4 regions of the Antribacter sp. NEAU-D49 genome follow, and region 4 is predicted to be linked to each of the others. Evidence: riboswitches for the same ligand, from Rfam matches in the RefSeq annotation. Region 4 holds a riboswitch; each other region holds the start of a gene.
The links. Region 4 has a riboswitch for cyclic di-AMP ahead of AC060K_RS05610 (C40 family peptidase). Riboswitches for the same ligand answer to the same signal wherever they lie in the genome.
Positions count from the first base shown of each region.

Region 1: another riboswitch for cyclic di-AMP. It lies ahead of AC060K_RS11065 (C40 family peptidase); the one in region 4 lies ahead of AC060K_RS05610 (C40 family peptidase).
Region 2: another riboswitch for cyclic di-AMP. It lies ahead of AC060K_RS01750 (C40 family peptidase); the one in region 4 lies ahead of AC060K_RS05610 (C40 family peptidase).
Region 3: another riboswitch for cyclic di-AMP. It lies ahead of AC060K_RS13770 (C40 family peptidase); the one in region 4 lies ahead of AC060K_RS05610 (C40 family peptidase).

Region 1 is NZ_JBXTSN010000012.1:35,789-43,424, reverse strand. It holds gene serC (phosphoserine transaminase) at 1-88, opposite strand, end outside; gene AC060K_RS11070 (iron-dependent transcriptional repressor DtxR) at 247-981, shown strand; cyclic di-AMP (ydaO/yuaA leader) riboswitch at 1,145-1,334, shown strand; gene AC060K_RS11065 (C40 family peptidase) at 1,337-2,095, shown strand; gene AC060K_RS11060 (universal stress protein) at 2,266-3,369, shown strand; gene AC060K_RS11055 (GntR family transcriptional regulator) at 3,530-4,027, opposite strand; gene AC060K_RS11050 (serine hydrolase domain-containing protein) at 4,056-5,489, shown strand; gene AC060K_RS11045 (aspartate aminotransferase type Ic) at 5,506-6,774, opposite strand; gene AC060K_RS11040 (hypothetical protein) at 6,800-7,540, opposite strand; gene AC060K_RS11035 (OsmC family protein) at 7,586-7,636, opposite strand, start outside.
Region 2 is NZ_JBXTSN010000002.1:702-8,337, forward strand. It holds partial or broken gene mutM (bifunctional DNA-formamidopyrimidine glycosylase/DNA-(apurinic or apyrimidinic site) lyase) at 1-168, shown strand, start outside; gene AC060K_RS01745 (NAD(P)-dependent oxidoreductase) at 169-1,152, opposite strand; gene AC060K_RS01750 (C40 family peptidase) at 1,210-2,103, opposite strand; cyclic di-AMP (ydaO/yuaA leader) riboswitch at 2,104-2,284, opposite strand; gene AC060K_RS01755 (phytoene desaturase family protein) at 2,391-4,079, shown strand; gene cydC (thiol reductant ABC exporter subunit CydC) at 4,094-5,932, opposite strand; gene cydD (thiol reductant ABC exporter subunit CydD) at 5,929-7,636, opposite strand, start outside.
Region 3 is NZ_JBXTSN010000016.1:96,365-104,000, reverse strand. It holds gene AC060K_RS13800 (DUF305 domain-containing protein) at 1-256, opposite strand, end outside; gene AC060K_RS13795 (four-helix bundle copper-binding protein) at 353-754, opposite strand; gene AC060K_RS13790 (hypothetical protein) at 947-1,093, opposite strand; gene AC060K_RS13785 (TetR/AcrR family transcriptional regulator) at 1,194-1,877, opposite strand; gene AC060K_RS13780 (hypothetical protein) at 1,981-2,148, shown strand; gene AC060K_RS13775 (DUF2269 domain-containing protein) at 2,154-2,654, shown strand; gene AC060K_RS13770 (C40 family peptidase) at 2,789-3,553, opposite strand; cyclic di-AMP (ydaO/yuaA leader) riboswitch at 3,552-3,721, opposite strand; gene AC060K_RS13765 (heavy-metal-associated domain-containing protein) at 4,043-4,243, shown strand; gene AC060K_RS13760 (copper resistance CopC/CopD family protein) at 4,319-5,674, opposite strand; gene AC060K_RS13755 (DUF305 domain-containing protein) at 6,865-7,410, shown strand; gene AC060K_RS13750 (heavy metal translocating P-type ATPase) at 7,460-7,636, opposite strand, start outside.
Region 4 is NZ_JBXTSN010000004.1:165,698-173,333, reverse strand. It holds gene cydC (thiol reductant ABC exporter subunit CydC) at 1-1,090, shown strand, start outside; gene AC060K_RS05615 (phytoene desaturase family protein) at 1,105-2,793, opposite strand; cyclic di-AMP (ydaO/yuaA leader) riboswitch at 2,900-3,080, shown strand; gene AC060K_RS05610 (C40 family peptidase) at 3,081-3,974, shown strand; gene AC060K_RS05605 (NAD(P)-dependent oxidoreductase) at 4,032-5,015, shown strand; gene mutM (bifunctional DNA-formamidopyrimidine glycosylase/DNA-(apurinic or apyrimidinic site) lyase) at 5,016-5,963, opposite strand; gene rnc (ribonuclease III) at 5,956-6,765, opposite strand; gene rpmF (50S ribosomal protein L32) at 6,767-6,961, opposite strand; gene AC060K_RS05585 (YceD family protein) at 6,964-7,518, opposite strand.

The sequences.
Region 1 (7,636 bases), on a different contig from region 4:
CCTGGACCTGGGCGGGCCGCACCTTCGACGGGCCTGACCCGAACCGGCCGTCCGCGGGCAGCAGGTCGGTGGGGATGGTCAACGGCATGGCGGGCTCCGAGGGGCGCGTGCGGCGGGGGTGAGGGGCCATGTCGGCGCCCCCACCTAGACTAGGACGAGGGTCGGCGAGCCGGTGTGCCGGGTCGTCCGCCGAGACGACCCGCCGCCGACGGCGGGCCCGCGGAGCCGGCAAGAACGGGAGTGGACGTGACGGACCTGATCGACACCACCGAGATGTACCTCAAGACGATCTACGAGCTGGACGAGGAGGACATCACACCGCTGCGCGCCCGGATCGCGGAGCGGCTGGGGCACTCGGGTCCCACGGTGTCGCAGACGGTCGCGCGCATGGAGCGCGACGGTCTGCTGGTGGTCACCGGCGACCGCCACCTCGAGCTCACGGAGGCAGGGCACGACAAGGCGATGCGGGTCATGCGCAAGCACCGCCTGGCGGAGCGCCTGCTGACCGACGTCATCAAGCTCGACTGGGAGCACGTGCACGTCGAGGCGTGCCGCTGGGAGCACGTGATGAGCGAGCAGGTGGAGCGGCGCCTCGTGGGTCTGCTCGACCACCCGCACCACGACCCGTACGGCAACCCCATCCCCGGCCTCTCCGAGCTCGGCGAGGACTTCACGGACGTGCCGTTCCTCGCGGGCGTGGCCTCGCTGCCCGCCGTCTTCGAGGCGGCGGCGAAGAAGGGGGTGCGCGGTTCCGTCTCGGCGTCGCTCACCCGGATCGCGGAGCCGCTGCAGACGGACGTCGACCTGCTCGCCCGTCTCGCGGACGCCGGGCTGGTGCCCGGGGCCCGCATCGTCGCGACCCACGAGAACGGCGTCTACACGGTCTCGGCGGACGTGCCGGCAGAGGCTGTCGCAGGCGATCCGCTCGTGCTCGACCTGCCCGAGGACCTGGCTCGTCACCTCTTCGTGGCGGCTTCCTGACCTCGCACAAGACCACTTGGTGAACCGCCTCCGTGCTGCAGCACGGAGGCGGTTCTGTGTCATCACCAGTTATGCGACAGGTCGCCTTCGTGACGTGAACGTGACATTCATCCGAGGTTCCGGTACGTTCAGAACCGCTCCGAGGAGTTAATCCACCGGAGCCCTCGGACGGACGCCGAACTCTGTCACCGGCCGGGGCCACCACGACCCGCATGACAGAGGCGGGGGACCCACTTTGGGCGCCAGGGTGCGTCCTTGGGGTGAAGTCGGGCGGACTCTCGGGTCGCTCGGCCGGGTGCTTTCTCCCACCCGAACCCGACAGCTGACCTCGTAGGCGTACAAGGAGAGGTACTACGTGACCGCACGTACGTCTCGCGCTCGCCATCGTGCAGCGCGCCGACCTGTAGCTGGCCTTGCACAGAACCCGAACGTCGGCCGCAACGCGGCCGTCGTCGCAGCAGGGGCTGGGCTCCTCGTCTCGACCTTCGGCGGCGCCATGGCCGCCCAGGCCGCTCCCGTCGCCAACGACGCCGCCAAGCTGAGCACCGTCGACCTGTCTGCTCTGACGCAGCAGGCGCGCACCGCTCTCGCGGCCGCCCCGGTGGTCGCAGTGGCCGCCGACGCCGACCTCTCGGTGGAGCAGGCAGTCATCTCCGTGACGCCGGCCCCCGAGCCGGAGCCGGAGCCCGTCCGGGCAACCACCACGTCGCGTTCTACGACGACGTCGACCACCGCCTCGAGCTCGAGCTCGAGCAGCATCGGCGCGGCTGCCCCGGCCTCGGCCAACGGCTCCACGATCGTCTCGATCGCGGCCCGTTACGTGGGCGTCCCGTACCTGTCGGGTGGCACCACGCCCGCCGGGTTCGACTGCTCCGGCTTCACCTCCTACGTCTACGCGCAGGCGGGCATCAACCTTCCGCGCACGTCGTCCGCGCAGGCTGCGGGCGGTACCCGGATCTCCCGCGCCGAGGCGCAGCCGGGCGACCTCATCTACCAGCCGGGCCACATCGGCATCTACGCCGGCGGCAACACGATGATCGACGCACCGCGCCCCGGCAAGACCATCCAGTTCCGCGCGATCTGGATGAGCTCGCCGCAGTTCATCCGGTACTGAGCCGACCAGCGACAGCTACCGCCACCGACGCCCCGGTCCATCCCATGGACCGGGGCGTCGTGCATCTGCCCCCTCCGGGGACGGCGGGCGCCGTCGTGCGTGCTTCCCTGCCGGGGCCCCGCCGGACGAGTAGCGTGGTGGCATCACTCCAGAGAGACGCGGGAGGCGCGATGAAGCGACCGGAGGTCGTGCTGGTCGGGGTCGACGGCTCGGAGGCGAGCCTGCACGCGTTGGACTGGGCGGCGGCGTACGCCCGCCGGATCGGCTGGGCGCTGCACATCGTGTGCAGCTATTCGCTCCCGTCGTTCACCGCGGCCTCGCTCGACGGCGGGTATGCGGCGCTCGACGACAGCACCATCCAGGAAGGCGCCCGCGCGGTGCTCGCGGAGGCGGAGGCCAGGGTCGAGGGCTGCGGCGTACGGGTGACCACGGCTGTGGCGACCGGCGACGCGGCCGGGGTGCTCGTCGAGCTGTCGCGCGACTACGGCTTCGCCGTGGTCGGCACCCGGGGCCGCGGAGGCTTCACGGAACGGCTCCTCGGCACCGTCTCGTCGGCGCTGCCCGCGCACGCGCACTGCCCCGTCGTGGTGGTCCCGCTGCGCGAGACCAGGGGGCGTGGCGCGTGGGCGCCGCCCGGGTCCGACGAGGCCGCGGCGCAGGAGGCGGAGTCGGCCGCGGAGGCCTCGGCGGGCGGGCCGGCGCAGGCTGACGCGGCCGGTGGTGGCGCGGCCGGTGGTGGCGCGGCCGGTGGTGGCGCGGCCGGTGGTGGCGCGGCCGGTGGTACCCGGCCGTGGAGCGCGGTGCGCGACGTGCGCCGCATCGTGGTCGGTGTCGACGGGTCGCCCCAGGCTGAGGTGGCGCTGCGGCACGCGATCGCGCAGGCCAAGGCCTGGGACTCCGAGCTGACGGCCGTGGCGGGCGTCCCGGTCGGCTCAGGCGCTGGGCTGCTGGCGTGGCTGCCCTCCAACATCGACCACGAGCAGGTGCTGGCCGACATCAAGGCCGGGCTCGACGTCATCATCGACCGGCACGAGGCGCAGAACCCGGGCATGGTGATCCGGCGGATCGTGCTCGACGGAACCGGCGCCGAGCTGCTCACGGAGTTCTCCTCGGCGTCCGACATGATCGTGGTCGGGTCGCGAGGGCGCGGCGGCTTCCGCGGGCTCCTGCTGGGCTCCACCAGCCAGGCGGTGCTGCACCACTCGGCGTGCCCCGTGCTGGTGGTCAACCGCAACTGCGCGGAGTCCGACCCGGCGGAGGTCGCGCAGGCCTGAGCCGCGCACATCACTTCGGCACTTTGTCGGGGGGGGGGGGGGGGGCGGGTGGCGGCCCCCCCCCCCCCCCCGCGCCCCGGGGGCGGGGGGGGGGGGGGGCCCCCCCGCCCCCCCCCCCCCCCCCCGACAAAGTGCCGAAGCAATGTGCACGCACCCCTCCTCACGGCGTGTGGAGAGCGCCCCGGACCAGGTCGAGCACGGCGTCGTCGGACAGGCCGGCCGCGCGCGCCTCGGCGACCAGGGCCCGTGCCTGCGCGACGAGCGCCTCACCGCGTCCCGCTGAACTGCCTTCCCCGGTCGACCTCGCCCCCGCCGCTTCGCCCGCCGCTTCGCCCGCCGCTTCGCCCGCTGCTGCGGGTATGGCTGTGGCGGCAATCGGCGCTGAGATTCCCGCCATACCCATACCCACAGCGATGACGGTGCCGGTACGACGGCGGCTGGTCACCACCCCGCTTGCCTCCAGCTCGCGGAAGGCACGCTGGACCGTGCCGACCGTGCCGACCGTGCCGACCGTGCCGACCGCGACGCCGAGGTCGCGGGCGCGGTCGCGCGACGCGGGCAGCCGGTCGCCCGGCCGCAGGGCCCCCACCGCCACCAGGGCGGTGACCTGCGCGCGGATCTGCTCGTAGACGGGCCCAGCGTGGGCAGGTACCGGCAAGCCCCGCGCGGAGGGCAGGATGGTCGCCGTGACCCCGCCCGACCAGCGCACCGACGCCGATCTCGTCCGCGCCGCTGCCCCGTACCTCGCCGACTGGCTCCGCACCCAGGCAGCCTTCGCCCGTGTACCGGGCGTCCAGGCCGCGGTCCGGGTCGGGGACGACGTCGTGCTCGACGTGGCGCTCGGCGTGGCCGACGTCGCCACGGGCGAGCCCCTGCGCACCGACCACCTCTTCCGCGTGGCCTCCCACTCCAAGACGTTCCTCGCTACGGCCGTGCTGCGCCTGGCCGAGCGCGGTCTGCTCCGCCTCGACGACTCGCTGGGCGCCCACCTCCCCGAGCTCGACGGCGTACCGGTCGGCGCCGTCACGGTCCGGGAGGCCCTGGGCCACACCGGAGGTGTGCGGCGCGACGGCACCGACGCCGACTTCTGGCATCTCGGCGCGCCGTTCCCCGACCGCGCGGCCCTGGTGACCACCGTCGCTTCGGAGGGCGAGGTCTTCGGCCGCGGCGAGTACTTCAAGTACTCCAACCTGGCCTACGGGCTCGTCGGCCTCGTCGTCGAGGCGGTCACGGGTGTCCCGTACGCCGATCACCTCCGCACCGACGTCATCGCGCCGGCCGGGCTCAGCGACACCCACCCCGAGATCGGTCCGGGCCTGACCGGCCGGCTCGTGACCGGCCACAGCGCGCGCTCGGCCGACGACGACCGTCGCCTCCCGGTCGCCCACGTCCCCACCGGGGCGCTCGCCTCCGCGACGGGACTCGTGTCGACCGCGCGTGACCTCGTGGCCTGGGCGGGCGCGCACTTCCACGGCGACACCAGCCTGCTGTCACCGGAGTCGCAGCGGCTGGCCCAGCGCACCGAGAGCACCATCACGATGCCGCGCGGGCGCGTCCGCGAGTACGGCCTCGGCTTCGAGGCCCGCGAGCTCGAGGGCCGGCGCGTGGTGGGCCACAGCGGCGGCTTCCCCGGCCAGCGCACGCGCACCTGGTGGGACCCCTCGGGACGGGTCGCCGTGTCCGTGCTCACCAACGCGGTGGACGGTCCCGCTGACGGCCTCGCGGGCGGTCTCTTCGCGCTGGTGGTCACGGCCCTGGAGGGCAGGCTGCCCGACGGCGGTGCGGCCGCCCTGGGCGGTGACCGCGCCTCGGTCGCGGACGGGCGCGAGCGGTTCACCGGCCGGTTCGCCGGGCTCTGGGGGCTGGCCGACGTGGTGCTGCTGGGTGACCGGCTCTGGCTCCTCGACCCCCGGGCGGAGGACCCGCTGGCGGGGGCCGAGGCGCTCACGCCGGACGGCGACGTGCTCCGGCCGGAGCCGCACGCCGGGTTCCGGGCCGTGGGGGAGCCGGTCGAGTACGTGTGGGGCGACGACGGGCGGCCGGCCGCGATCGTCGTCGGCGGGATGACGAGCTGGCGGGCAGACGAGTACGCCGCTCAGCGCAGGGAGCTCCTGCGCTGAGCGGCGGGCCTCGACCTCAGGCCTGGGCCTCCGCGGCGGCCAGGAGCACGCACGTGGCGACGCCGTCCATGGCCTCGCGGACCTCCGCCAGAGGCGGCATCGACGGTGCGAGGCGGATGTTCGCGTCCTCGGGGTCGCGCCCGTACGGGAAGGTGGCGCCCGCCGGGGTCAGCGCGATGCCGGCCTCCTTGGCGAGCTGCACCACGCGGGCGGCGGTCCCGGGGACCACGTCGAGCGACACGAAGTAGCCGCCCTTGGGCGACGTCCACGAACCGACGCCGAACTTCCCCAGCCGGTCGGTCAGCACCTCGACCACGGCGGCGAACTTGGGCGCGAGGATCTCGCGGTGCTTGCGCATGTGCGCGCGCACCCCCTCGGCATCCCGGAAGAACAGCTCGTGCCGCAGGTGGTTCACCTTGTCCGGGCCGATCGAGGCGATCGCCAGGTGCTCCTTGAACCACGCGACGTTGCCGGGCGACGACGCCCAGAACGCCACGCCGGCGCCTGCGAACGTCACCTTGGACGTGGACGCCACCATGACGACCCGGTCGGGGTTCCCGGCCGCCGCGGCGAGCCCGATGGCGTCGGCGGTGGTCACCTCGTCGTCGGTGAGGTGGTGCAGGGCATAGGCGTTGTCCCACACGATGCGGAAGTCGGGCGCGGCGGTCGGCATGGACACCAGCGCGCGGGCCACCTCGTCCGTGACGACCGCGCCGTCCGGGTTGGCGTAGGTGGGGACCACCCACATGCCCTTGATCGCCGGGTCGTCCGCGACGAGGGTGGCGACGGCCTCGGCGTCGGGCCCGTCCGCCGTCATCGGGACGGGGATCATCTCGATGCCGAACGCCTCGCAGATCGTGAAGTGCCGGTCGTAGCCCGGCACCGGGCAGATCCACTTCACGGTCTCCTCGCGGGACCACGGCCGGGGGGACTGCGGGAAGCCGAATAGCATCGCGTACGCCACCGTGTCGTGCATCATCGTCAGCGACGCGTTCCCGCCGGCGAGCAGCTGCTCGACCGGGACGCCGAGCAGCTCGGCGAAGATCCGGCGCAGCCCCGGGAGGCCGTCCAGCCCGCCGTAGTTCCGCACGTCCGTGCCCGCGTCGTCGCGGGTGACGCCCTCGCCGGGGAGCGTGAGGAGCGCGTTCGACAGGTCGAGCTGCTCCGCCGACGGCTTGCCTCGGGTCAGGTCGAGCTTGAGGCCCTTGGCCTGCAGCTCGGCATAGGCCTGCTGGAGCTCAGGAAGTGCCGCGGCCAGCGCCGCGGCGTCAGGGGTGATGGTCACCTCGGAGACTCTACGCGCGTTGCTGTCAGCGCTGCTCGATGATCCGGGGGAACCGCTCCGGCGGAGGCCCGAACGCGTCCCGGGCCTGGTTGATCACCGTGTGCCCGAGCGCCCGCGCGCCGACGATGCCCACCACGGCACCGATCCCGAACGGGATGACCCGGCCCACGAGCAGCCCGCCCTGCTTCGCCAGCTGGCGACGGATGAACTGGTTGGTGAGCGTCTTGTTCACCCGGCGCAGGGTGGTCTGCGGCATGCTCGTCAGCAGCACCTTGCCCCAGGCCACACCGGAGCCGCCCACGGCGTCCTCCACGTCCTTGGCGCCCTTGTCGCCCAGCACCGTGGCGAGCAGCAGGGCGCGGCGCCGCGCGACGTCGTCCACCTCGATCCCATGGACGTCGGCCACGGCCAGCGAGAACGCGGCCGACGACGCGAAGAACGTCGCGATGTCGCTCGACGACAGCGCGAACCCGGCCGCCGTGCCGACTGCCGGCACGGCGGCCGCCGCCCCGATCGCGCCGCCCGACGCCTGGATCACCCGGAGGTACTCCTTCTCCAGGATGCGCACGAGCTCGGCCGGGGTGGCGTTCGGGTTCCGCTCGCGCAGCTGGTCCACGTGCTTGCGGACGGCGCCCGACGGGATCCTGACCGCCCGGTCCACCACGTTGTCCAGCAGGCCTGCCGGACCGACCCGGGCTCGGATCTCCTTCGCGGCCACCGGGTCGCTGTTCACCAGGTCCTTGCTGCGCGCGTCGTCGTGCGTCATGGGCTTTCCCCTCCTGTTGTCGGGTGCTGCTCAGGCGTCAGGTGCTCAGGCCTCGACGGGCGCCTGGGCCGGCGGGCCGAACTGGGCCGGCGGTAC
Region 2 (7,636 bases), on a different contig from region 4:
TCGGGCTACTTCGAGCGGTCGCTCAACGTCTACGGCCGGGAGGGCGAGCCGTGCCGGCGCTGCGGGACGGCGATCCGCCGTGAATCGTTCATGAACCGGTCGTCGTTCACGTGCCCGGTGTGCCAGCCGCCCCCACGCGGCCGGGCGGCGCAGCGCCGGACGACCTGACTATCTCGGCACGACGTTGCGCAGGGATTCTGCCCCGCCCGACCGCCAGGCCGTGAGCTGCTCCGCCAGGAACTGCGCCGCCCGCCGGGGCCGGCCCCCGGCCACGTGCGGCGTGAGGATCGTGTTCGGCGCGTCCCACAGGGGAGAGCCGGCCGGGAGCGGCTCGGTCTCCATGACGTCGAGCGCTGCCCCGGCGAGACGGCCGGAGCGCAAGGCGTCGAGGAGCGCCGCCTCGTCCACCGTCGCCCCGCGGCCTACGTTCACGAACCGTGCGTGCGGTGGGAGCAGATCCAGCGTGGCCGCGTCGAGGGCGTGCCGGGTGGCGTCCGTGGCCGGCAGCAGGGAGATCAGCACGTCGGTCCGCGGCAGCACCCGCGGCAGGTCCGCGGCGGTCACCACCGGGAACCCGGCCCGCTCGCCCGCCGTGCCCGCCACCCCGGTCACCTCGGCGCCGAGCGCCGCGAGCAACGGCGCGAGGCGCAGCGCGATGGACCCGAAACCCCAGATCGTCACCCGCGCACCATCGAGCGTGTACTGCCCCTCGGTGGCCGGGTCGGCCTGGGCGAAGGCGATGGCGCGCTCCCACCGGTGCTCCCGCTGGGCGCTCAGGGCCACGTCGATCCGCCGCACGGTCGCGAGGACGAGGGCCAGCGTGTGCTCCGCGACGGTGTCGTCGTGCAGCGAGCGGCCCGACGAGATCACGACCTCCGGAGCGAAGCCCGCGGCGAGCGCGACGTCCGGCCCTGCGGACAGCGTCTGCACCCAGCGCAGCCGGGTGAGCCGGCGGGCGGCGTCGGCCACGACCCGCGGCGGGCTGGACCACGTCACCAGCACCTCGGCGTCGATGTGCTCCTCGGGGACCGGGTCCTTCATCCCGTAGGCCACCACCATGTCGGTGCCGCCGGCGCCGAAGGAGGCTCCGCCGTCGGGCAGCCGGGCCGGGAAGTCGAGGTCGAACGGGACGTCCGGGACGAGGATCTTCACCCGCCGGACGTTACCTGACGTCCTGGGCCGCCCCAGCGGCCCAGGACGTCAGGAGTCTCACGCGACCCGGACGATGATCGGGTTGTCCTGCCACATCGAGACGTACCGGACGGGCATGCCGGGCTTGTTGGCCTCGACGATCATCCCGTTGCCCGCGTAGAGGGCGACGTGCCCGGAGGTCCACACGATGTCACCCGGCCGGGCGTTGGCGAGCGACACCTGCGTGCCCGCGTACCGGAGCTCGGACGACGTGCGCGGCAGGCTGATGCCCAGCTGCTTGTAGACGTACCAGATCAGTCCCGAGCAGTCGAAGCCCGTCGACGGCGACTCCTCGCCGTAGACGTAGGGCGTACCGACCAGCTCCAGCGCGAGGTTGACGGCCTGCTGCCCCACGGCGGACGTGCTGGTGGAGACGGTCTGCGCGGCGGCCTGCGCGGCGGCTGCCTCCGCCTCCGCCTCCGCCGCGGCGGCTGCCGCGGCAGCGCGGGCCTCGGCGGCGGCACGTGCCTCGGCCTCCGCCCGGGCACGGGCCTCGGCCTCGGCCTTGGCACGGGCCTCCGCCTCCGCCTTGGCCCGAGCCTCGGCGATGCCCGCCTCGGTCTCGGCGTAGGGCAGCACCGGGGCCGGGGCCTGCTCGACGGCGAAGGTGGTCTCGGGGGCGACGGTCACCACGGGCACCAGCTGGAGGGTGGCACCCGGCACGGCCGTGCGGTCCAGGCTGTGCTCCGTGACCCCGTTCGACACGGGGGCGGCGCTCGCGGTCTGCGTGAAGACGGAGGCGAGCAGCCCCGAGGAGACGACGGCGATCGCTCCCGTGCGGGCGGCGACCGACATGTTCTCGGCGGCGGTCTGGGTGATGGACGTGAGGGGGGTGATGGCCCGGCCGTCGGCCCGGTGGCGGGCGCGGGCGGCTCGGGTCGTCGACTGTTCGGGCTCGGTCAGAGTAGGCACGATGGATCTCCTCGACGCCTGCGAGGTGAGCTGTCGGGTTCGGATGGGGAGTCACCCGGCCCCGCACTGACGTGCAGGGCTTCACCCCAAGGACGCAGGTGCGTCCGGCTTACCTGGTTCCCCCGTCCCCGCCACGTCGTCGCTGGTCAGAACCGGTGGCGGGGCTCGGCGTCCGGTCCTGGGCCTCGTCTGGACGGCGAGGCGAGGATGACCGTACCGGTCTTCCCGTGAAATGTCACGAAAGGATCACGGGACGGCATATTCCGGCCACGTGCCACGATGTCGCCATGCAGGAGCACCTCGCCGCCCGGTACGACGCCGTCGTCGTCGGAGCGGGCCACAACGGCCTCGTGGCCGCCGCCTACCTCGCCCGTGCGGGCCGCTCGGTCCTGGTTCTGGAGCGCCTGGACCACGTGGGCGGCGCGGCTGTGTCGGCCCGCCCGTTCGCCGGGGTGGACGCGCGACTGTCGCGGTACTCGTACCTCGTCTCGCTCCTGCCGCGGCAGATCGTGGCCGAGCTCGGCCTCGACGTGCGCCTCCGGCGGCGGCGCTACTCGTCGTACACGCCGGTGGGCGCGGGCGGCCTCCTCGTGGACACGGGGTCCGACGACGTCACCCGTGCGTCGTTCCGCCGCCTCACCGGGGGCGACGCGGACTTCGAGGCCTGGCAGGCGTTCTACGCCATGACGGGTTCCGTGGCCCGGCGGCTGTTCCCGACGGTGACCGAGCCGCTGCTCTCCCGCGCCCAGGCACAGGCAGCGGTGGGCGACGACGAGGCGTGGCGGGCCCTGTTCGAGGAGCCGCTGGGCGCCGTGCTGCGCCGCACGTTCGCCGACGACGTGGTGCGCGGCGTCGCCGCCACCGACGGCCTGATCGGCACGTTCGCCGACCTCGACGAGGACTCCTTGCGCCAGAACCGGTGCTTCCTCTACCACGTGATCGGTAACGGGACCGGTGACTGGGACGTCCCCGTGGGTGGCATGGGCGCCGTCAGCGGGGCGCTGCGGGACGCGGCGCTCGCCGCCGGGGCGACGATCCTGACCGGGGCGGACGTGACGGCGGTGGCGCCGGGTGGCGCCGGGGGTGGCGTGGGCTCGGGCGGCGGGGGTGACGCCGAGGTCGCCTGGACGGACGACGACGGTGTGGCTCACGGCGTGCGCGCCGGTCACGTGCTGGCCGGCTGCGCCCCCGCGACGCTGGACCGGCTGCTCGTGGCGGGCGGCGGCGCGCCGGTGGGCGGGGAAGCCGCGGTGGGCGGCGGCGCGCTGGCCGGCGGCGCCCGTGGTGACGCGGTGCACCTGGGCGGGCGATCGCCATCGGGCAGCGCACCCGAAGGCGCACAGCTCAAGGTGAACCTGCTGCTCACCCGGCTGCCGCGGCTGCGCGACGGGGTGGACCCGGCGTCGGCGTTCGGCGGCACGTTCCACGTCAACGAGTCGTTCACCCAGCTGCAGGCCGCGTACGCGCAGGCGGCGGCGGGGCAGATCCCGGACCTGCCCCCGTGCGAGATCTACTGCCACACGCTCACCGACCCGTCGATCCTCGGGCCGGAGCTGCGCGCCGCCGGGGCGCAGACCATCACGCTGTTCGGGCTGCACCTGCCCGCGCGGCTGTTCCGCGAGGACCCCGAGGGGGCGCGGTCGCGGGCGCTCGCGGCGACCCTCCGGTCGCTCGACTCGGTGCTCGCCGAGCCGATCGAGGACTGCCTGGCGCTCGACGCCGACGGGGCACCGTGCCTGGAGGTGCGGACCCCCGTGGACCTGGAGGGCGACGTGGGCCTGCCGGGCGGGCACATCTTCCACCGCGACCTCGCGTGGCCGTTCGCCGAAGACCCTCGCGACGCGGGCCGGTGGGGCGTCGAGACCGACCATCCCCGGGTGCTGCTGGCGGGCGCCGGCGCGCGGCGGGGCGGGGGAGTGAGCGGCATCCCGGGCCGCTCGGCGGCGATGGCGGTCCTGGAGGCGGCGCCGAGATAGTCAGCTCGTCCGGGTCAGTGCGCCCGAGCTTCCTGGGCGACCGACCAGGCGTAGGCCTCGTCGCGGAGGAGGTCGGCGTGCGTGCCCCGCGCGCGGACCGTCGCCGGCTCGCCGGGACCGAGGACGACCACCTCGTCCACCGCCGCCAGCGGGCTGAGCCGGTGCGTGGCGACGAGCACCGCTCGACCCGTCGAGCGGGCGTGCGCCGCGAGGGTCTGCACGAGGGTGTCGGCGGTGGCGGCGTCGAGATGCTCGGCGGGCTCGTCGACAAGCAGGACCCGGGCCGGGGCGAGCAGGGCGCGCGCGACCAGGAGCCTGCGGCGCTCGCCGCCCGAGACCGCCGCGGCGTCCGAGCCGAGCACCGTGCCGAGGCCGTCCGGCAGCGCACCCAGCCAGTCCCCGAGGCCCACCGTGGCCAGCGCCTCGCGAGCCTCGTCCGGCGTGACGTCGCCGCGCGCGACCCGCAGGTTCTCCAGCACCGTCGTGTCGAACACGTGCCCGTCCTCGGCGACGAAGAGGGCCGACGGCGAGCTCACCTCCCCCGAGAGCGGAGGCACCAGACCCGCCGCCGTGGCCAGCAGCGTGGTCTTGCCGACGCCCGACGGCCCCGCCAGCGCCACCACCGATCCCGGCCGCAGGGTGAGCGAGACTCCCATGACGACGGCGCGCTCGCCCCACCCGGCGGTGACGTCGGTGAGCTGGAGCACCGGGTCGGCGCGGTCCGGTCCGACGACGCCCTGGTCTGTGTGATCGGTAGTTCGGTGCGTGATCGGCAGCTCGAACTGCCGATCACGCACCGAACTACCGATGACGCGGGTGGGGGGCTCGGCGCCGCCCGGGGGCGTGGCGGAGGTGGGGCCCGGGTCGCCCAGCAGGGCCAGCAGCCGCCGTGCCGCAGCCCGCGACCGGTGCAGCTGGACCGCCGCCGCGGGCAGGCCCGCCGTCGCCTCGAAGACGGCGAGCGGGGTCAGCACCACCACGGTCAGCTCCTCCGGCGCGAGCCGCCCCTCGAGCACGGCCGGTACGCCGAGCGCGACCGACGCCACGACGGCGAGCCCCTGGGCGAGGGCCCCGAGGAGGGCGGAGAGGCCGGTGGTGCGGGCGCCGGCGTCGGCCACCGCGGTGAGGCGGTCGTCGGCGCGTGCCAGGGCGGCGAGCCGGTCGTCGAAGCGGCCGGCCACCCGCAGCGGGGCGGCGTCCTCCAGGAGCTCGAGCGTCAGTGCCGTGACCTCGCCCCGGACCGCGGCGCCCTGGGTCTCGACGGTCGACGCCGCCCGTGCAGCCAGCCACGGCGCCACGACCCCCGCCAGCACGAGGCAGGCCGCGAGCGTCGCGCCGGCCGCGGGCAGGAAGGCACCGACGAGCACCACGGACCCCAGCCCCACCACGAGCGCCACCCCCGCGGGGACGAGCGCGCGGACCACCACGTCACCCACGTCGTCGACGTCCGCCCCGAGCCGGGCGAGCAGGTCGCCGCGGCGCACCGTCAGCGGAGCGGTGCTCCGGGCGAGGGCCTCGTACACGTTGGCGCGCAGTGCCGCCATGCCACGCAGCGCCACGTCGTGCGACGCGAGGCGCTCGCAGTACCGCAGGACGCCCCGCCCGATCCCGAACGCCCGCACCGACACCACAGCCACCGACAGCGTGAGCACCGGCGGCATCTGCGAGGCCCGGGCGACCAACCACGCCGCCGCGGCGGCCAGCCCGACCGCGCAGGCCAGCGCCAGCGTCCCCAGCGTGATCGCTGCCACCACCCGCCCGGGTCGCACCTCGAGCATCGGCAGCACGCGCCGCAGGGGGTCGCCGCTCGTCCGGCCCACGCTGCCCGACGTCGACGCCTGGGTCGCGCTCATGACTCACCTCCCGCTGTGGGTCTGTCTGTGGCGTGAATTCCGGGGCGGATTGCCGCCACGTCCATACCCACAGCGGACGTGAGGGCGGGGGCGGGGGCCGACGACACGTCGACCACCTGGTCGGCCAGCGCCAGGAGCGACGCCCGGTGAGCCACGACGACGACGGTGCGGCCCTCGTCGCGCCAGGTCCGGACCGTGTCCAGCACGGCCTGCTCGCCCCGCGCGTCGAGGTGCGCGGTGGGTTCGTCGAGGATGACGAGCGGCCGGGCGGCGGCGTCGTCGAGGAGGGCCGTGGTGAGCGCGACCCGCTGCCGCTGCCCGACGCTGAGGCCCACCCCACCGAGTCCGACAGCCGTGTCCCAGCCCTGCGGCAGGTCCGCGACGACGGCGTCGAGCCCGGTGCGCCGAGCCGCCGCCTCCAGGTCCGGCCCGACCCCGGCGCCCGGGGCTCCGGGACCACCGTCACGCGGTGGGGCGGTCGCCCGGCCGGCCGTGACGACGTCGTGCAGCGTGCCCGGAGGGAGCGTGGGGCGCTGCGGCACCCAGGTGAGCTGCGCCCACCAGGACTGCGGGTCCACCTCGGCGAGGTCAACGGCGGTGCCACCGGCGCGCTCGAGCAGGACGCGGCCGGCGTCGGGCCGCAGCAGGCCCAGGAGGGCGAGGACCGCGGTGGACTTCCCGGCACCGCTCGGGCCGCGCAGTGCGACGACGCGGCCGGTGCCGGGCGTCCCGTCACCGACCGGGATGCGGGCCGACAGGCCTGCGGGCGCGAGGACGGCGCGGTCGCCGGCCCGGACGGTGACGCCGTCGAGCACGATGGTCCCGCCCGCCACCCCGCCCCCGCCTGCTGTGGGTATGGCTGTGGCGGGAATCTGGTGTCGGATTGTCGCCACAGCCATACCCACAGCGGCGGAGCGGGCGGCGGAGGGGGCGGCGCCCGGGGCCGTGGCGATCACCGCGAAGGCCCGGTCCGCCGCCGCGAGGCCGTCGGTGGAGGCGTGGAACTCCGCGCCGACCCGGCGCAGCGGGAGGTAGACCTCGGGCGCCAGCATGAGCACTGCGATGGCGGGCTCCAGCGGCATGGCGCCCTCCACGAGACGCAGGCCCACGCCGACAGCCACGATCGCGACCGACAGGGTGGTGAGCAGCTCGAGGACCATCGACGAGAGGAACGCGACCCGCAGCGTCCCCATCGTGGCCCGGCGTGACGCCTCGCCGAGCTCCCGGACCCGGGCCACCGGGCCGAGGGAGCGGCCGAAGGCGCGGAGCGTCGGCAGCCCGGCGACGAGGTCGAGCACCTGGGCGCCGAGCCGCTGCACGGTCGCCAGACGTCGCTCCGACGTCCCGGCCGTGAGGCGCCCGACCAGCACCATGAACACCGGGACGAGCGGCAGCGTCACGACCACGACGAGGGCGGAAACCCAGTCCAGCGTCCACACGACCATCACGAGCGCAGGCGTGAGGATCGCTGTGAGGACGAGCTGGGGCAGGTAGCGCACGAGGTAGGGCTCGAGCGCATCGAGGCCTCGGGTGGCGAGGGTCGCGACGTCGGCCTCGCGGCTCACCGACGACCGCGCGGGTCGGGTGGCCCAGGCGGTCACGACCGCGGCGCGCAGCTCGGCGACCGTCCGGGCGGCCGCCCGCAGGGCGTACCGGTCCTGCGCCCAGGCGAGCCCGGCCCGGGCGACGACGACCAGCACGAGC
Region 3 (7,636 bases), on a different contig from region 4:
CCTTGGTGTTCTTGTACATGTTCAGCATCCAGGCCAGCATGACGAGCCCCATGGTGCCGCCCATGGTGATGGCCATGAAGATGCGGCTTTGGCTGAAGCGCACGTGGTCCCACTGCCACGAGCCGATGAACATCACCCAGTACATGACCACCATGGCCGTCAGAAGCATGGCCGCGAAGCGAAGGTACATCTTCGTGGAGTGCGAGGCACCCCGGTCGTGGCCGTGCTCGTGCTTGCGCTCGTCCTGGTTCTCCATGGCCACCGTTTCCGCCCTCTCGGTCTGACTGCGCGTTTGATGGATCGGCCCGGGAGCGTGAACTGAGTGGTCCCGGGCCGTGTTGCTCGGTCCTTCTCAGGTGAGCGCGGCGAGCAGCTCCTGGCACGCGGCCTCGCACTGGCGGCAGCACTCGGCGCACACGGCGCAGTGCTGGTGCATGCCGGCGTGCTGCTGGCACTCGTCGCCGCAGGCGCGACACGCAACGATGCACGCCCCGAGCTGGGCGCGGGTGATGTTTGCGTCGTAGCCGGTGTGGCGGGACAGCACGCGAGCGGTGGTGGCGCAGACGTCGGCGCAGTCGAGGTTCGTGCGGATGCACTTGCGCAGGTCGGCGACCATATCCTCGCTCAGGCACGCGTCGGCGCATGCGGTGCACGCCTGCGAGCACTCGACCAACGTGTCGATCACCCGGGCCAGGATCTGGCGGTCGACGTTCATCGTGGCGGGGTAGGTCTCGAGCATCTCGGCGGTCTTCATGATTCCTCCAGCATCGACGGGGTCGCGCGACCGTTCCGGTCGTGGGCATGCCCACTCGACGCTAGGAGCGAAGACCGGTGCTCGCACCACGTCTGGGCCGTCGGCCAGTACAACGACCCGTATATCGTGGCCTCGCCTGCGGTTACGACGTCGCCGCCGTCCTGCACGGAAACCGAGCACGCCACCACCGGCTCAGCAACCCACCGGCCACGCCTGGTCGCCGTGCTGGTCGCCGAAGCTCTCGGGCCGGTTCCGGGCGACCTCCGCGAAGCCCTCCACGCCCGCGCCGAACTCATCGAACAACGCGCCCATGACCTCGCCCGCCAGGAGGGACGCCATGCGCGCGGCGGGTCGCGGTGCGTGGCCTGGCGGGCGGTCTCACGCGGGTCATGCGCAGCACCGTGCCACACGAACCATACGTGCAGGTCAAAACCGCGCGCTACTCGTCCTTGCCGACGCGTCTGGGCAACTGTTGGCGGTCACCATGGTTGCGTTGAGGCTCGTGATGAGTCGGGGTCGTTGCGCTCGGTTTGCCGTCCCGGGCCTGCGGTGAGTATGCGAGTCCGTCCAGAACCACGCACGTGAATGCGGCAACCCCGGCGAGGTCCTTGGCACTGCTGGACGATTCCAGGGCCCGGCGGCAGTACTCAGCGAGGTCGTCCGGGTCGAGGTCTGTGCGGACAAGGCCCTCGGCCGCGGCCTGCGCGATGAGGCCGGCGAACACGCTGTGTAGACGACGCTCAGCATCCGCGACCTCGGGGCCGCGATGAACGAGCGGGCTGACATCGGCGGACGAGTGCTTTCCGCGGTGGAAGCAGATCGACGCGTAGGTGGTGGCGACGGCCACAAGCCGAGCGCCCGTCGGCTCCGCTGCATCGCACAGGTCCTCGAGGGTCCGGAGGTGGTCCTCGACGTGCCGCGTATGGTGCGCCACGAGGATCGACTCGATGTCTGCGAAGTACTTGTAGAGGGTCGCGCGACCGATCCCAGCAGCCTTTGCCACCTGCGACATGGTCAGCGAGAACGGGCCTTGTTCTTCGGCCAGACGCCAGGCCGCCTCCGTGATGGCGTCCCGCACTGATCGGCGATGGCCGTCGATCGATTCCTCCCACAGCTTCGGCATCAGCCAATAGTACGGCTCGTCGTCGTCGTGACACTCTGACAGTAGCCAATACACTTTGTATACAGGATCTGATCTGCCCGGCAGCTGACACGAGGAGACGACCATGACGGAGAACACATCGGACGCGGCGCCCGGCAAGCCTCGAGAGCCCCATCCGGGGCTGCCCCGCTGGGTCAAGTTGCTGGCGATAGGCGCTGCGACAGCAGCTGTCGCGCTCGTGCTGGTCATGCTGCTCGTGGGCGGCGAGCACGGCCCTGGTGTGCACGGCTGATGCCGATGTCTCCGGCGATCCGGAAACTGATGCTGACGGTTCACATCGCCAGCTCAGTGGGCTGGCTCGGCGCCATCGTCGCCTACATCGCCCTGAACGTGCCCATCTATGCAAGTGACGACCAGCAGATCGTGCGGGCTGCGTACGTGATGATGGAACCAGTGTTGCGGTATGCGTTGATCCCGCTCGCCGCGATAGCGCTCGTGACCGGGATGGTCCAGGCCCTCGGTACACCCTGGGGATTGTTGCGACACTACTGGGTGGTGATCAGCCTGGTACTGACGGCCTTCGCGTTCGTGATCCTGGTGCTCCACCTGCCCGCGGTCGAGGCGATCGCCGCAGTCGCGGCGGACCCCGCCGGCGATGTCGACCAGCTCGGCGGGGATCTGTTCCACGCGGTCGGTGGGATGGTCGTGCTGCTCGTCCCGTTGGCTCTCAACATCTACAAGCCGCGCGGGATGACGCGGTACGGCTGGCGCCGCGCTCAGCGACCTCCTGCTGGATGACGTGTAGCGAGTGAGTCATGACCGCTCTAGCAGCCCACACGCCGGTGCGCCTGGTCCACAAGGGACCGGGCGCACCGGGATGTCACCCTGGAGTTCAGACTGTCGACGGGGTGTCGAGGCCTGCGGAGCAGGGCTCAGCCGACGCGGATGAAGGTCGGGCTGTCCTGCCAGAGCCTGCTGTAGCGCACGGTCTGACCTGGGACGGGGGCCTCGATCTGCATGCCGTCACCGGCGTAGATGGCGATGTGGCCGGGGCTCCAGATCAGGTCGCCGGGCTGTGCCTCGGCGCGCGAGACCACGGTGCCGGCGTAGCGCTGCTGCGACGAGGTGCGGGGCAGGGTGATGCCGACCTTGGCGTAGACGTACGAGGTGAAGCCGGAGCAGTCGAACCCGGCGGGGGTCGAGCCGCCCCAGAGGTACGGCACTCCGAGGTACTGCATGCCGATGGCGACAACGTCCGAGTTGGTGCCGGCGCGGACGGGTGCGGCCTCCTCCGGGGCGTCCGCCGCCGCGACGGGGGTACGCGTCTCGGTGCGCGAGGCGACCTCGACGACGGGCTCCGGCTCGGGGGCCGGCTCCGGCTCCGGCGCCGGGGTCACGGCGATCGTGCCGGTCTCGACGATGAACTCGGTGTTGGCGGCGACCGTCACCACAGGGGCTGAGGCCAGCGACTGGCGGGCGTCCGCGGTCAGCGCGTGGAAGTCGACGGTCGACACGGTTCGGTCGTTCGCGTTCGCGGGGGCGCTGAACATCCCCATGATCAGGCCGGAGCCGGCGGCGACGACAGCGCCCCGGCGGGCGGCGGCGCCGACGCTGCGCGCAGCGGCGCGCGACAGGGGGGTCAGCGGGGTGATGGGGCTACGGGCAGCACGATGGCGCCCGGGCGAGCATGAGGTCACGTCGGTTCTCCTACCGCCTGCGAGGTGAGCTGTCGGGTTCGGGTCGGAGACAGACCCGGCCGCACTCCTACCTGTGCGGCTTCACCCCAAGGACACCGGTGGTGCCCACTTGCATGGGTCCCCCGTCCCTGTCATCTGGTCGTACGAACCTGGGGGCGGTGACAGGGCTCGGCGTCCGCCTCGGGCGCCCGCGGATTCTCCGCGAGGTGGATCGACCGTAACCCAGGATCGCCGAGATGTCACAGTCAGGTCACGACCCCCTAGTCCCGCTCTTGCGACGTGACCGAAGTATCCGGCTTGTGCATGGCCCGAGCCCAGACATACCCGGCGGGGGTATCCTCAGTGCAGCCCAAGGTGCTCCCGGGGACGCCGCTCCATATGTCCAGCCGACCTGAGCGGGCCCGCGGCGCAGCTGAACCACCGTCCGGCACCACGGGCGTTCACGAGGCAGTCGCCGACCAGGCGCCGCCGCATACGAGAGGACGCAATATGAGCACCACGACGTACTCGGTCCAGGGAATGACGTGTGGCGGCTGCGCCGCCAAGGTCACCGGCGTCGTCAAGCAGGTCGACGGAGTCGAGGACACGTCGGTCGACCTCGCGGCCGGCACCGTCACGGTGGTTGGCCCCGGCGCCGACCACGACGCCGTCCGTGCGGCCATCACCCAGCTCGGCTACCAGGTCGCCTGAGCCGCCGAGGGAGCACCGCCGCCGTCGGCGAAGTCGTGACTCGCCGACGGCGGCCGTACGGGCCCGCGACCACCGTCATGCAGTGGTCGCCGCACCCACGAGCCAACCAGTGATCAGCACGACAGCCACCATGAGTGCGGTTTCGGGTGTAGCGCTGCGGTGCAGAGCCTCCCCGGAAGGGCGTCCGTGCCGGCGTCCGTTGGTCGCGCTCAAGAGCGGCAGCGTGTGGAAGTGGTTGTAGGCGCCGATGAGGCCGACCACAGCCACGACCGCGACCTTGGCGAGCAGAGCAAGTCCCCAGTCCGTCTCCCACAGCTGGGGCACACGGTCGAGGATTGTCGCCGTGAGAAGGACGCCGGCTATGCCGACGACCGCAAGGGAGGCTCCAGCGATCACCGAGAACCTGGCAGCTATCAGCCCGACGTCGAGGTGTCGTCCTTCCTGCTGTCGGCGGCGGAGGATCACGGTGAGCATGACCACACCTCCGAGCCAGGTCGCCGCACCCGCCAGGTGGGCGACGTCGGCGGTCAGAACGAGCCAGCGTGGATCTGCGGTGTTGCTATGACCGTCGAGGACGATGCCTGCGGCGGCCAGGACGACGCCGACCATGGCGACGGCCGAGGTGCGCAGGCTGCGGCGAGCTCCGGCCAGGACGGCGAAGGCTCCGGCCGCTTGCAGCCCGATCACCCAACCTGTCGAGCCCGTGAGCGAGTCGGCGACGGCGGACGGCGAGACGGCGGCCGTGGTGCCACCGTGGGCGAGCGTCATCGCCCGAGAGGCGACACGCAGGATCAGCCCGACCAGGATCACCGCACCGGTCCAGCGCACGGTGGAGAGCGCGACGGGGATGTCCTCCGCGTCGCGTCCGCGCAGAACGAGACCGGCGAACGCTAGGCCGCCTGCTGCAACGAGCCACCCCCAGAGCGTCGCCGCGTTGCCGGACCTCCCTACCGCATCGATGAAGGGCGGCACGGGGTGATCCTGCATCGACGCCATGGTGTGTCCCGAGTGCGACGTCGAAGGGCTGTCGTTGGAGCCGCCCGCCGTGGCTGTCGGTTCGCCGACGGTGAAAGCCAGGCGCCCTTCGATCGTGTGACCGTCCTGCGCCGCGACGGACCAGACCACGGTGTAGCTGCCGTCAGCCAATGGCGTGCCCGGCGTAGCGACGACGAGGACGCCGTCCTGGGCTTGGGTGACTTCGGTCTCGATGGTGCCTTCGGGTCCGGCGATCTCGACCGCCTCGCCGATGGGGGTCACTGGGAGCGTGAAGGTCAGGGTCACGGTGGCGACCGGTCCCGTCGACGTCGACCCGTCCGCAGGATCGGACGAGGACAGCTTCGTATGGGCAAAAGCAGGCGTGGCGCAGCAGATCGTCAGAGCGGTCGCCACGAGCAGAGTGCGGACGAGTCTCAGCGCGAGGGTACTTGGCATGGCCGAGCGGCCTTCCGTCTCGTAGTGATGAACACACAGCGGCATCCCCGCGGGACGGCGAACCAGGCGCTGTCGGGGTGGTCCGCGGCGTCACTACGTGCGGCTGATCCCCAGGGCGTCCAACGACGGTTCACACCGCGCCCTTGTTGACGTCCCCACCGGACAACAGACCTGGACGAGCCGGGGCAGGACCCGGCCGGGGGCACCGCCGGGCGGGCGGGCCGGGGACAAGGGGCCGGCCGTCAGTGCCATCAGGCACGTCACCGTCGACTCGTGGCACTCGCAAGCCTGAATGCAATGCCCTGACCCGTCCCCGCGGAGCTGCGAGAGCGGTTCGATCACCGGTCCCCGCGGGGCCTGAACGCGTTCTGGCAGATCGACGGCTCCTGGCGAAGCGGACGAAACCGATGCGTGCCCGGCCATGGCGTGCATGGAGACTGCACCTGCGACCACGACGGCGACGATGAGCGCGCGGATGATTCCTCGCTGCGGTGCGGGGAGGAATGATCGAAGCGCGGTCAGTGTCGGCATGTCGTGCGCAGCGTAGCCGTTGCACTGTCACTAGGCCGGTACGGCCGGGTGGTGCCGAGAACCCGCTAGTATCACCGGCGACGACAGATGGAAAAGGGCGAGCGGGTGACATCGAGGCGGGCGCACATCCACGGAACCTGGCCTATGGCCGGCACGGTGCAATCGCACCGTGCCGCTCTCGTGGCACTGGTTGCGTGCCTGGTCCTCGGTGTGATCGTCATGCATGCGATGAACGGTTCGTCGCACCACAGCGCACCGGCTCCGGCGCATCCTGCACCTGTCGCCTCCACCATCCAGCCCCTGGTGCTCCCGCCGGAGACGGCAGAGGCCCACCCGGTCCCCAGCCAATGGTGCGACGACGGCTGTAGCGCGGACTCCCTGCTGACGGCGATGTGCCTGATGATTCTCGTCACGGTCGTCCGGGGGGCGTGCCTGCACCGCCGACCGCTTCCGTGGGGCGTCCCCACCCTCGCCCGGGGCACGCTCGTGCCGCCGGTCTCTCCTCGGCTCGCACTCGTCGCAGGGCCGTCCCTGATCGCCCTCGGGATCAGCCGGACGTAGGAGTCCGCCGCCTGCCGGTGCCCCTCTGACGCATCGGCAGTTGCAGCGCGCCCACCGACTGGGCGGTGACCTACGACGTACTACCGAGAGGCAATTCCATGAAGCGCATTTTCGCGTCCCTCATCTCGTTCACAACCGTGCTGGGGCTGGCCGCCTGCGGCGCGTCCGCAGACACGGGCGGGTCCGGCGAGTTCAACGACGCAGACGTGATGTTCGCTCAGATGATGATCCCCCACCACGAGCAGGCGATCGAGATGTCGGACCTGGTCGGGAGCAAGTCAGGGCTGGACCCGGAGATTGCGGCCCTGGCCGAGCAGGTCAAGGCCGCGCAGGCACCGGAGATCGACAAGCTCAACGCCTGGCTCGAGGAGTGGGGCGCCGCCGCCGGGGACATGGACGGCATGGACCATGGCATGGACGGCATGATGAACGAGGACGACCTGAAGGCCCTTGCCGACGCCGACGGCGCCACGGCAGGCGACCTGTTCCTCGAGCAGATGATCGACCACCACGAGGGCGCGGTGGACATGGCCGAGACGGAGGTCGCCGACGGCGCCAACGCCGAGGCGATCGCGATGGCGGAGTCGATCATCGAGAGCCAGACGGCCGAGATCGAGAAGATGCAAAGCCTCCTGACCAAGTGACCTGCGTGGAGCCCGGCCGCCTCAGGCGGCCGGGACCGTCCACGAATGCCTAGGCCTGCCCTCTCCAGTGTCCCGGCCGCAGGTCGAGCCGCCGCAAGAGCTGGGCATTCAGGGCGACCACGACAGTGGAGAGTGACATCAGGACCGCGCCGACGGACATGGGCATCACGAACCCGATCGGCGCCAGGACCCCCGCAGCGAGTGGCACCGAGATGAGGTTGTACCC
Region 4 (7,636 bases):
CGCCCGCACCACCGGCCTCTCCGCCCTCCTCGGGGCCCTCGCCCAGGGGCTCGCCGTCGTGGCGTCGGTCGCGCTCGGCGTACCGGCCGTGCTCGAGGGGCGGCTCGCGCCGGAGGAGCTGACCGTGGTGGTGCTGACCCCGCTCGCCGTCTTCGAGGCGACGGCGGGCCTGCCCGCGGCGGCGGTCCAGCTGCACCGGTCGCGGGCTGCGGCACGGCGGCTGCTGGCCCTGCTGGGCGACCCGGGCCCCACCTCCGCCACGCCCCCGGGCGGCGCCGAGCCCCCCACCCGCGTCATCGGTAGTTCGGTGCGTGATCGGCAGTTCGAGCTGCCGATCACGCACCGAACTACCGATCACACAGACCAGGGCGTCGTCGGACCGGACCGCGCCGACCCGGTGCTCCAGCTCACCGACGTCACCGCCGGGTGGGGCGAGCGCGCCGTCGTCATGGGAGTCTCGCTCACCCTGCGGCCGGGATCGGTGGTGGCGCTGGCGGGGCCGTCGGGCGTCGGCAAGACCACGCTGCTGGCCACGGCGGCGGGTCTGGTGCCTCCGCTCTCGGGGGAGGTGAGCTCGCCGTCGGCCCTCTTCGTCGCCGAGGACGGGCACGTGTTCGACACGACGGTGCTGGAGAACCTGCGGGTCGCGCGCGGCGACGTCACGCCGGACGAGGCTCGCGAGGCGCTGGCCACGGTGGGCCTCGGGGACTGGCTGGGTGCGCTGCCGGACGGCCTCGGCACGGTGCTCGGCTCGGACGCCGCGGCGGTCTCGGGCGGCGAGCGCCGCAGGCTCCTGGTCGCGCGCGCCCTGCTCGCCCCGGCCCGGGTCCTGCTTGTCGACGAGCCCGCCGAGCATCTCGACGCCGCCACCGCCGACACCCTCGTGCAGACCCTCGCGGCGCACGCCCGCTCGACGGGTCGAGCGGTGCTCGTCGCCACGCACCGGCTCAGCCCGCTGGCGGCGGTGGACGAGGTGGTCGTCCTCGGTCCCGGCGAGCCGGCGACGGTCCGCGCGCGGGGCACGCACGCCGACCTCCTCCGCGACGAGGCCTACGCCTGGTCGGTCGCCCAGGAAGCTCGGGCGCACTGACCCGGACGAGCTGACTATCTCGGCGCCGCCTCCAGGACCGCCATCGCCGCCGAGCGGCCCGGGATGCCGCTCACTCCCCCGCCCCGCCGCGCGCCGGCGCCCGCCAGCAGCACCCGGGGATGGTCGGTCTCGACGCCCCACCGGCCCGCGTCGCGAGGGTCTTCGGCGAACGGCCACGCGAGGTCGCGGTGGAAGATGTGCCCGCCCGGCAGGCCCACGTCGCCCTCCAGGTCCACGGGGGTCCGCACCTCCAGGCACGGTGCCCCGTCGGCGTCGAGCGCCAGGCAGTCCTCGATCGGCTCGGCGAGCACCGAGTCGAGCGACCGGAGGGTCGCCGCGAGCGCCCGCGACCGCGCCCCCTCGGGGTCCTCGCGGAACAGCCGCGCGGGCAGGTGCAGCCCGAACAGCGTGATGGTCTGCGCCCCGGCGGCGCGCAGCTCCGGCCCGAGGATCGACGGGTCGGTGAGCGTGTGGCAGTAGATCTCGCACGGGGGCAGGTCCGGGATCTGCCCCGCCGCCGCCTGCGCGTACGCGGCCTGCAGCTGGGTGAACGACTCGTTGACGTGGAACGTGCCGCCGAACGCCGACGCCGGGTCCACCCCGTCGCGCAGCCGCGGCAGCCGGGTGAGCAGCAGGTTCACCTTGAGCTGTGCGCCTTCGGGTGCGCTGCCCGATGGCGATCGCCCGCCCAGGTGCACCGCGTCACCACGGGCGCCGCCGGCCAGCGCGCCGCCGCCCACCGCGGCTTCCCCGCCCACCGGCGCGCCGCCGCCCGCCACGAGCAGCCGGTCCAGCGTCGCGGGGGCGCAGCCGGCCAGCACGTGACCGGCGCGCACGCCGTGAGCCACACCGTCGTCGTCCGTCCAGGCGACCTCGGCGTCACCCCCGCCGCCCGAGCCCACGCCACCCCCGGCGCCACCCGGCGCCACCGCCGTCACGTCCGCCCCGGTCAGGATCGTCGCCCCGGCGGCGAGCGCCGCGTCCCGCAGCGCCCCGCTGACGGCGCCCATGCCACCCACGGGGACGTCCCAGTCACCGGTCCCGTTACCGATCACGTGGTAGAGGAAGCACCGGTTCTGGCGCAAGGAGTCCTCGTCGAGGTCGGCGAACGTGCCGATCAGGCCGTCGGTGGCGGCGACGCCGCGCACCACGTCGTCGGCGAACGTGCGGCGCAGCACGGCGCCCAGCGGCTCCTCGAACAGGGCCCGCCACGCCTCGTCGTCGCCCACCGCTGCCTGTGCCTGGGCGCGGGAGAGCAGCGGCTCGGTCACCGTCGGGAACAGCCGCCGGGCCACGGAACCCGTCATGGCGTAGAACGCCTGCCAGGCCTCGAAGTCCGCGTCGCCCCCGGTGAGGCGGCGGAACGACGCACGGGTGACGTCGTCGGACCCCGTGTCCACGAGGAGGCCGCCCGCGCCCACCGGCGTGTACGACGAGTAGCGCCGCCGCCGGAGGCGCACGTCGAGGCCGAGCTCGGCCACGATCTGCCGCGGCAGGAGCGAGACGAGGTACGAGTACCGCGACAGTCGCGCGTCCACCCCGGCGAACGGGCGGGCCGACACAGCCGCGCCGCCCACGTGGTCCAGGCGCTCCAGAACCAGGACCGAGCGGCCCGCACGGGCGAGGTAGGCGGCGGCCACGAGGCCGTTGTGGCCCGCTCCGACGACGACGGCGTCGTACCGGGCGGCGAGGTGCTCCTGCATGGCGACATCGTGGCACGTGGCCGGAATATGCCGTCCCGTGATCCTTTCGTGACATTTCACGGGAAGACCGGTACGGTCATCCTCGCCTCGCCGTCCAGACGAGGCCCAGGACCGGACGCCGAGCCCCGCCACCGGTTCTGACCAGCGACGACGTGGCGGGGACGGGGGAACCAGGTAAGCCGGACGCACCTGCGTCCTTGGGGTGAAGCCCTGCACGTCAGTGCGGGGCCGGGTGACTCCCCATCCGAACCCGACAGCTCACCTCGCAGGCGTCGAGGAGATCCATCGTGCCTACTCTGACCGAGCCCGAACAGTCGACGACCCGAGCCGCCCGCGCCCGCCACCGGGCCGACGGCCGGGCCATCACCCCCCTCACGTCCATCACCCAGACCGCCGCCGAGAACATGTCGGTCGCCGCCCGCACGGGAGCGATCGCCGTCGTCTCCTCGGGGCTGCTCGCCTCCGTCTTCACGCAGACCGCGAGCGCCGCCCCCGTGTCGAACGGGGTCACGGAGCACAGCCTGGACCGCACGGCCGTGCCGGGTGCCACCCTCCAGCTGGTGCCCGTGGTGACCGTCGCCCCCGAGACCACCTTCGCCGTCGAGCAGGCCCCGGCCCCGGTGCTGCCCTACGCCGAGACCGAGGCGGGCATCGCCGAGGCTCGGGCCAAGGCGGAGGCGGAGGCCCGTGCCAAGGCCGAGGCCGAGGCCCGTGCCCGGGCGGAGGCCGAGGCACGTGCCGCCGCCGAGGCCCGCGCTGCCGCGGCAGCCGCCGCGGCGGAGGCGGAGGCGGAGGCAGCCGCCGCGCAGGCCGCCGCGCAGACCGTCTCCACCAGCACGTCCGCCGTGGGGCAGCAGGCCGTCAACCTCGCGCTGGAGCTGGTCGGTACGCCCTACGTCTACGGCGAGGAGTCGCCGTCGACGGGCTTCGACTGCTCGGGACTGATCTGGTACGTCTACAAGCAGCTGGGCATCAGCCTGCCGCGCACGTCGTCCGAGCTCCGGTACGCGGGCACGCAGGTGTCGCTCGCCAACGCCCGGCCGGGTGACATCGTGTGGACCTCCGGGCACGTCGCCCTCTACGCGGGCAACGGGATGATCGTCGAGGCCAACAAGCCCGGCATGCCCGTCCGGTACGTCTCGATGTGGCAGGACAACCCGATCATCGTCCGGGTCGCGTGAGACTCCTGACGTCCTGGGCCGCTGGGGCGGCCCAGGACGTCAGGTAACGTCCGGCGGGTGAAGATCCTCGTCCCGGACGTCCCGTTCGACCTCGACTTCCCGGCCCGGCTGCCCGACGGCGGAGCCTCCTTCGGCGCCGGCGGCACCGACATGGTGGTGGCCTACGGGATGAAGGACCCGGTCCCCGAGGAGCACATCGACGCCGAGGTGCTGGTGACGTGGTCCAGCCCGCCGCGGGTCGTGGCCGACGCCGCCCGCCGGCTCACCCGGCTGCGCTGGGTGCAGACGCTGTCCGCAGGGCCGGACGTCGCGCTCGCCGCGGGCTTCGCTCCGGAGGTCGTGATCTCGTCGGGCCGCTCGCTGCACGACGACACCGTCGCGGAGCACACGCTGGCCCTCGTCCTCGCGACCGTGCGGCGGATCGACGTGGCCCTGAGCGCCCAGCGGGAGCACCGGTGGGAGCGCGCCATCGCCTTCGCCCAGGCCGACCCGGCCACCGAGGGGCAGTACACGCTCGATGGTGCGCGGGTGACGATCTGGGGTTTCGGGTCCATCGCGCTGCGCCTCGCGCCGTTGCTCGCGGCGCTCGGCGCCGAGGTGACCGGGGTGGCGGGCACGGCGGGCGAGCGGGCCGGGTTCCCGGTGGTGACCGCCGCGGACCTGCCGCGGGTGCTGCCGCGGACCGACGTGCTGATCTCCCTGCTGCCGGCCACGGACGCCACCCGGCACGCCCTCGACGCGGCCACGCTGGATCTGCTCCCACCGCACGCACGGTTCGTGAACGTAGGCCGCGGGGCGACGGTGGACGAGGCGGCGCTCCTCGACGCCTTGCGCTCCGGCCGTCTCGCCGGGGCAGCGCTCGACGTCATGGAGACCGAGCCGCTCCCGGCCGGCTCTCCCCTGTGGGACGCGCCGAACACGATCCTCACGCCGCACGTGGCCGGGGGCCGGCCCCGGCGGGCGGCGCAGTTCCTGGCGGAGCAGCTCACGGCCTGGCGGTCGGGCGGGGCAGAATCCCTGCGCAACGTCGTGCCGAGATAGTCAGGTCGTCCGGCGCTGCGCCGCCCGGCCGCGTGGGGGCGGCTGGCACACCGGGCACGTGAACGACGACCGGTTCATGAACGATTCACGGCGGATCGCCGTCCCGCAGCGCCGGCACGGCTCGCCCTCCCGGCCGTAGACGTTGAGCGACCGCTCGAAGTAGCCCGACTGGCCGTTGACGTTCACGTACAGCGCGTCGAAGCTGGTGCCGCCCTGTACGAGCGCCTCCCGCATGACCTCCTCGGCCGCGTCGAGCACCCGGTGCACATCGGCGGCCCGCAGCTTGTCCGTCGGCCGTGCCCAGTGCAGGCGGGCGCGCCACAGCGCCTCGTCGGCGTAGATGTTGCCCACCCCGGACACCACGGTCTGGTCGAGCAGCGCCCGCTTGACATCGGTCCGACGGCGGCGCACCCGCGCCACGAGGTCGTCGCGCCCCAGGTGCGGGTCCAGCAGGTCGCGGGCGATGTGCGCGACCGGGCCCGGGATCAGGGGGAGGTCGCTGCCGAGCCCGGCCGACACGCCGTCGGGCACGGGCTGGAGGTCCACGACGCTCAGGTGGCCGAACGTGCGCTGGTCCACGAAGTCGAGGTACCGGGCGCCGGAGGGCGCGCCCTCCAGGTGGAGGCGGACGCGGAGGTGGGGGTGCTGGAAGTCGTCGCCGGGGTCCTCCGCGCGGACCAGGAGCTGCCCCGACATGCCGAGGTGCGCGAGCAGCGCCGCGGCCGGGAGCCCGTCCACTGTGGGAGCGAGGGGAAGCCACAGGAACTTGCCGCGGCGCACGGCGGCGATCAGACGCTGCCCGGCGAGCTGACCGCGGAGGGCGACCGCACCGCCGTCGTGCCGGCGGACGCTGTAGTCGCGGAAGACCTCGACGTCCCGCACCACCGCTCCCACCACGAACCGGTCGAGACCGTCACGGACGGTCTCGACCTCGGGGAGCTCAGGCATTCGCGCCTTCGGCGGGGACGTCAGGAGCGGGGATGTCCGGAGCCGGGACGTCCGGCAGGGCGTCCGCCGGGGCGACCACGACGTCGCCCGGGAGAGGGAACGCCTCGTGCAGCGCGTGGTAGGCCTCCTCGGCCGCGCCCTGCTCGGCGTGCTTCTTGGCTGTGCCCGACCCGGTGCCGTAGGTGACGCCGTCGATCACCACGCGGGAGTGGAAGATCCGGGCATGCTCCGGCCCCTCGGCGTTGGCGAGGTACTCCGGTGCGGGCAGGCCGCGCTCAGCAGCGGCCTCCTGCAGCGACGTCTTCCAGTCGAGGCCCGCGCCGAGCCGCGCGGCGACCGCCAGCTGCGGGTCGGCGAGGCGGTGCACCAGCGCACGAGACACCTCGAGGCCGTGGCTCAGGTAGGTGGCGCCGATCAGGGCCTCCACCGTGTCGGACAGGATCGAGTCCTTGTCGAACCCGCGCGTGCGCAGCTCACCCTTGCCCAGCAGCACGTACCGGCCCAGGTCGAGGCGCCGGGCGATCTGCGCGAGCGAGCGCTGCGACACCGTGGCCGCGCGCATCCGTGCCAGGTCGCCCTCGGACAGGTCCGGGTGGCGCCGGTACAGCGCCTCCGTGACCACCAGCCCGAGCACCGTGTCGCCCAGGAACTCGAGCCGCTCGTTCGTGGGGATGCCGCCCGCCTCGTGCGCGAACGACCGGTGCGTCAGCGCGAGCACGAGAAGCTCGGGGTCCAGATGGACCCCGAGCTTCTCGAGAAGTGCGGTCGGCTCCGGCCGTGCCGGTGCGCCGTCCCTGACCACGTCAGCCGGCGAAGACGGGCTTCACGGCCTGGGCGTACTGACGACCCTTGTAGGTGCCGCACGTGGGGCAGGCCGTGTGCGACAGCTTGTCGGCCTTGCACGCGGGGCAGGTGGTGAGGGTCGCTGCGGTGGTCTTCCACTGCGAGCGACGCGCACGGGTGTTGCTGCGCGACATCTTGCGCTTCGGAACAGCCACGGCTAGCTCTCTTTCGTCTCGTCCGACACGCTCGTGGATCCGAGCATGCTCTGCAGCGCCGACCAACGAGGGTCGACAACGTCATGGTGGTGGCCGGGGTCGTCGGCCAGGCGCGCTCCGCACTCGGAGCACAAGCCCGGGCAGTCCGGCGAGCACAGCGGTTGAAATGGTAGCGCAGTCACGACGGAATCCCTCAGCGGGGGTTCCAGGTCCGCGAGATCGTCCTCGAGGAGCGACTCCTCGTCCTCCGCCTCGTCGTCGCCCGCAGCCTCTGCGGCGCGCGCACGCTCCGGGTAGGCGAAGAGCTCGGTGAGGTCCACCGTGACAGGCTCGGTGATCGTGTCGAGGCAGCGGACACACTCGCCCACCGCCACGCCGCTCACCGTACCCGACACCAGCACACCTTCCATCACGGCCTCGAGCCGCAGGTCGAGCTCGATCTCGGACCCCTCGGGGATGCCGATGACGACCGTGCCCAGGTCCGACGGCGCCTGCACGGTGCGCGAGACCGTGCGCATGCTGCCGGGACGCCGAGACAGCTCGTGCGTGTCGAGCACGAGCGGCGAGCGCGGGTGGAGGGTGATGACAGGCTCCAAAGAAGGATGGGTGTCCGGTGAGGGAGGCGGCCCTGCGACGAAGTGCGAGCCAGCACACCAGTCTACGGCACTGGCGGCC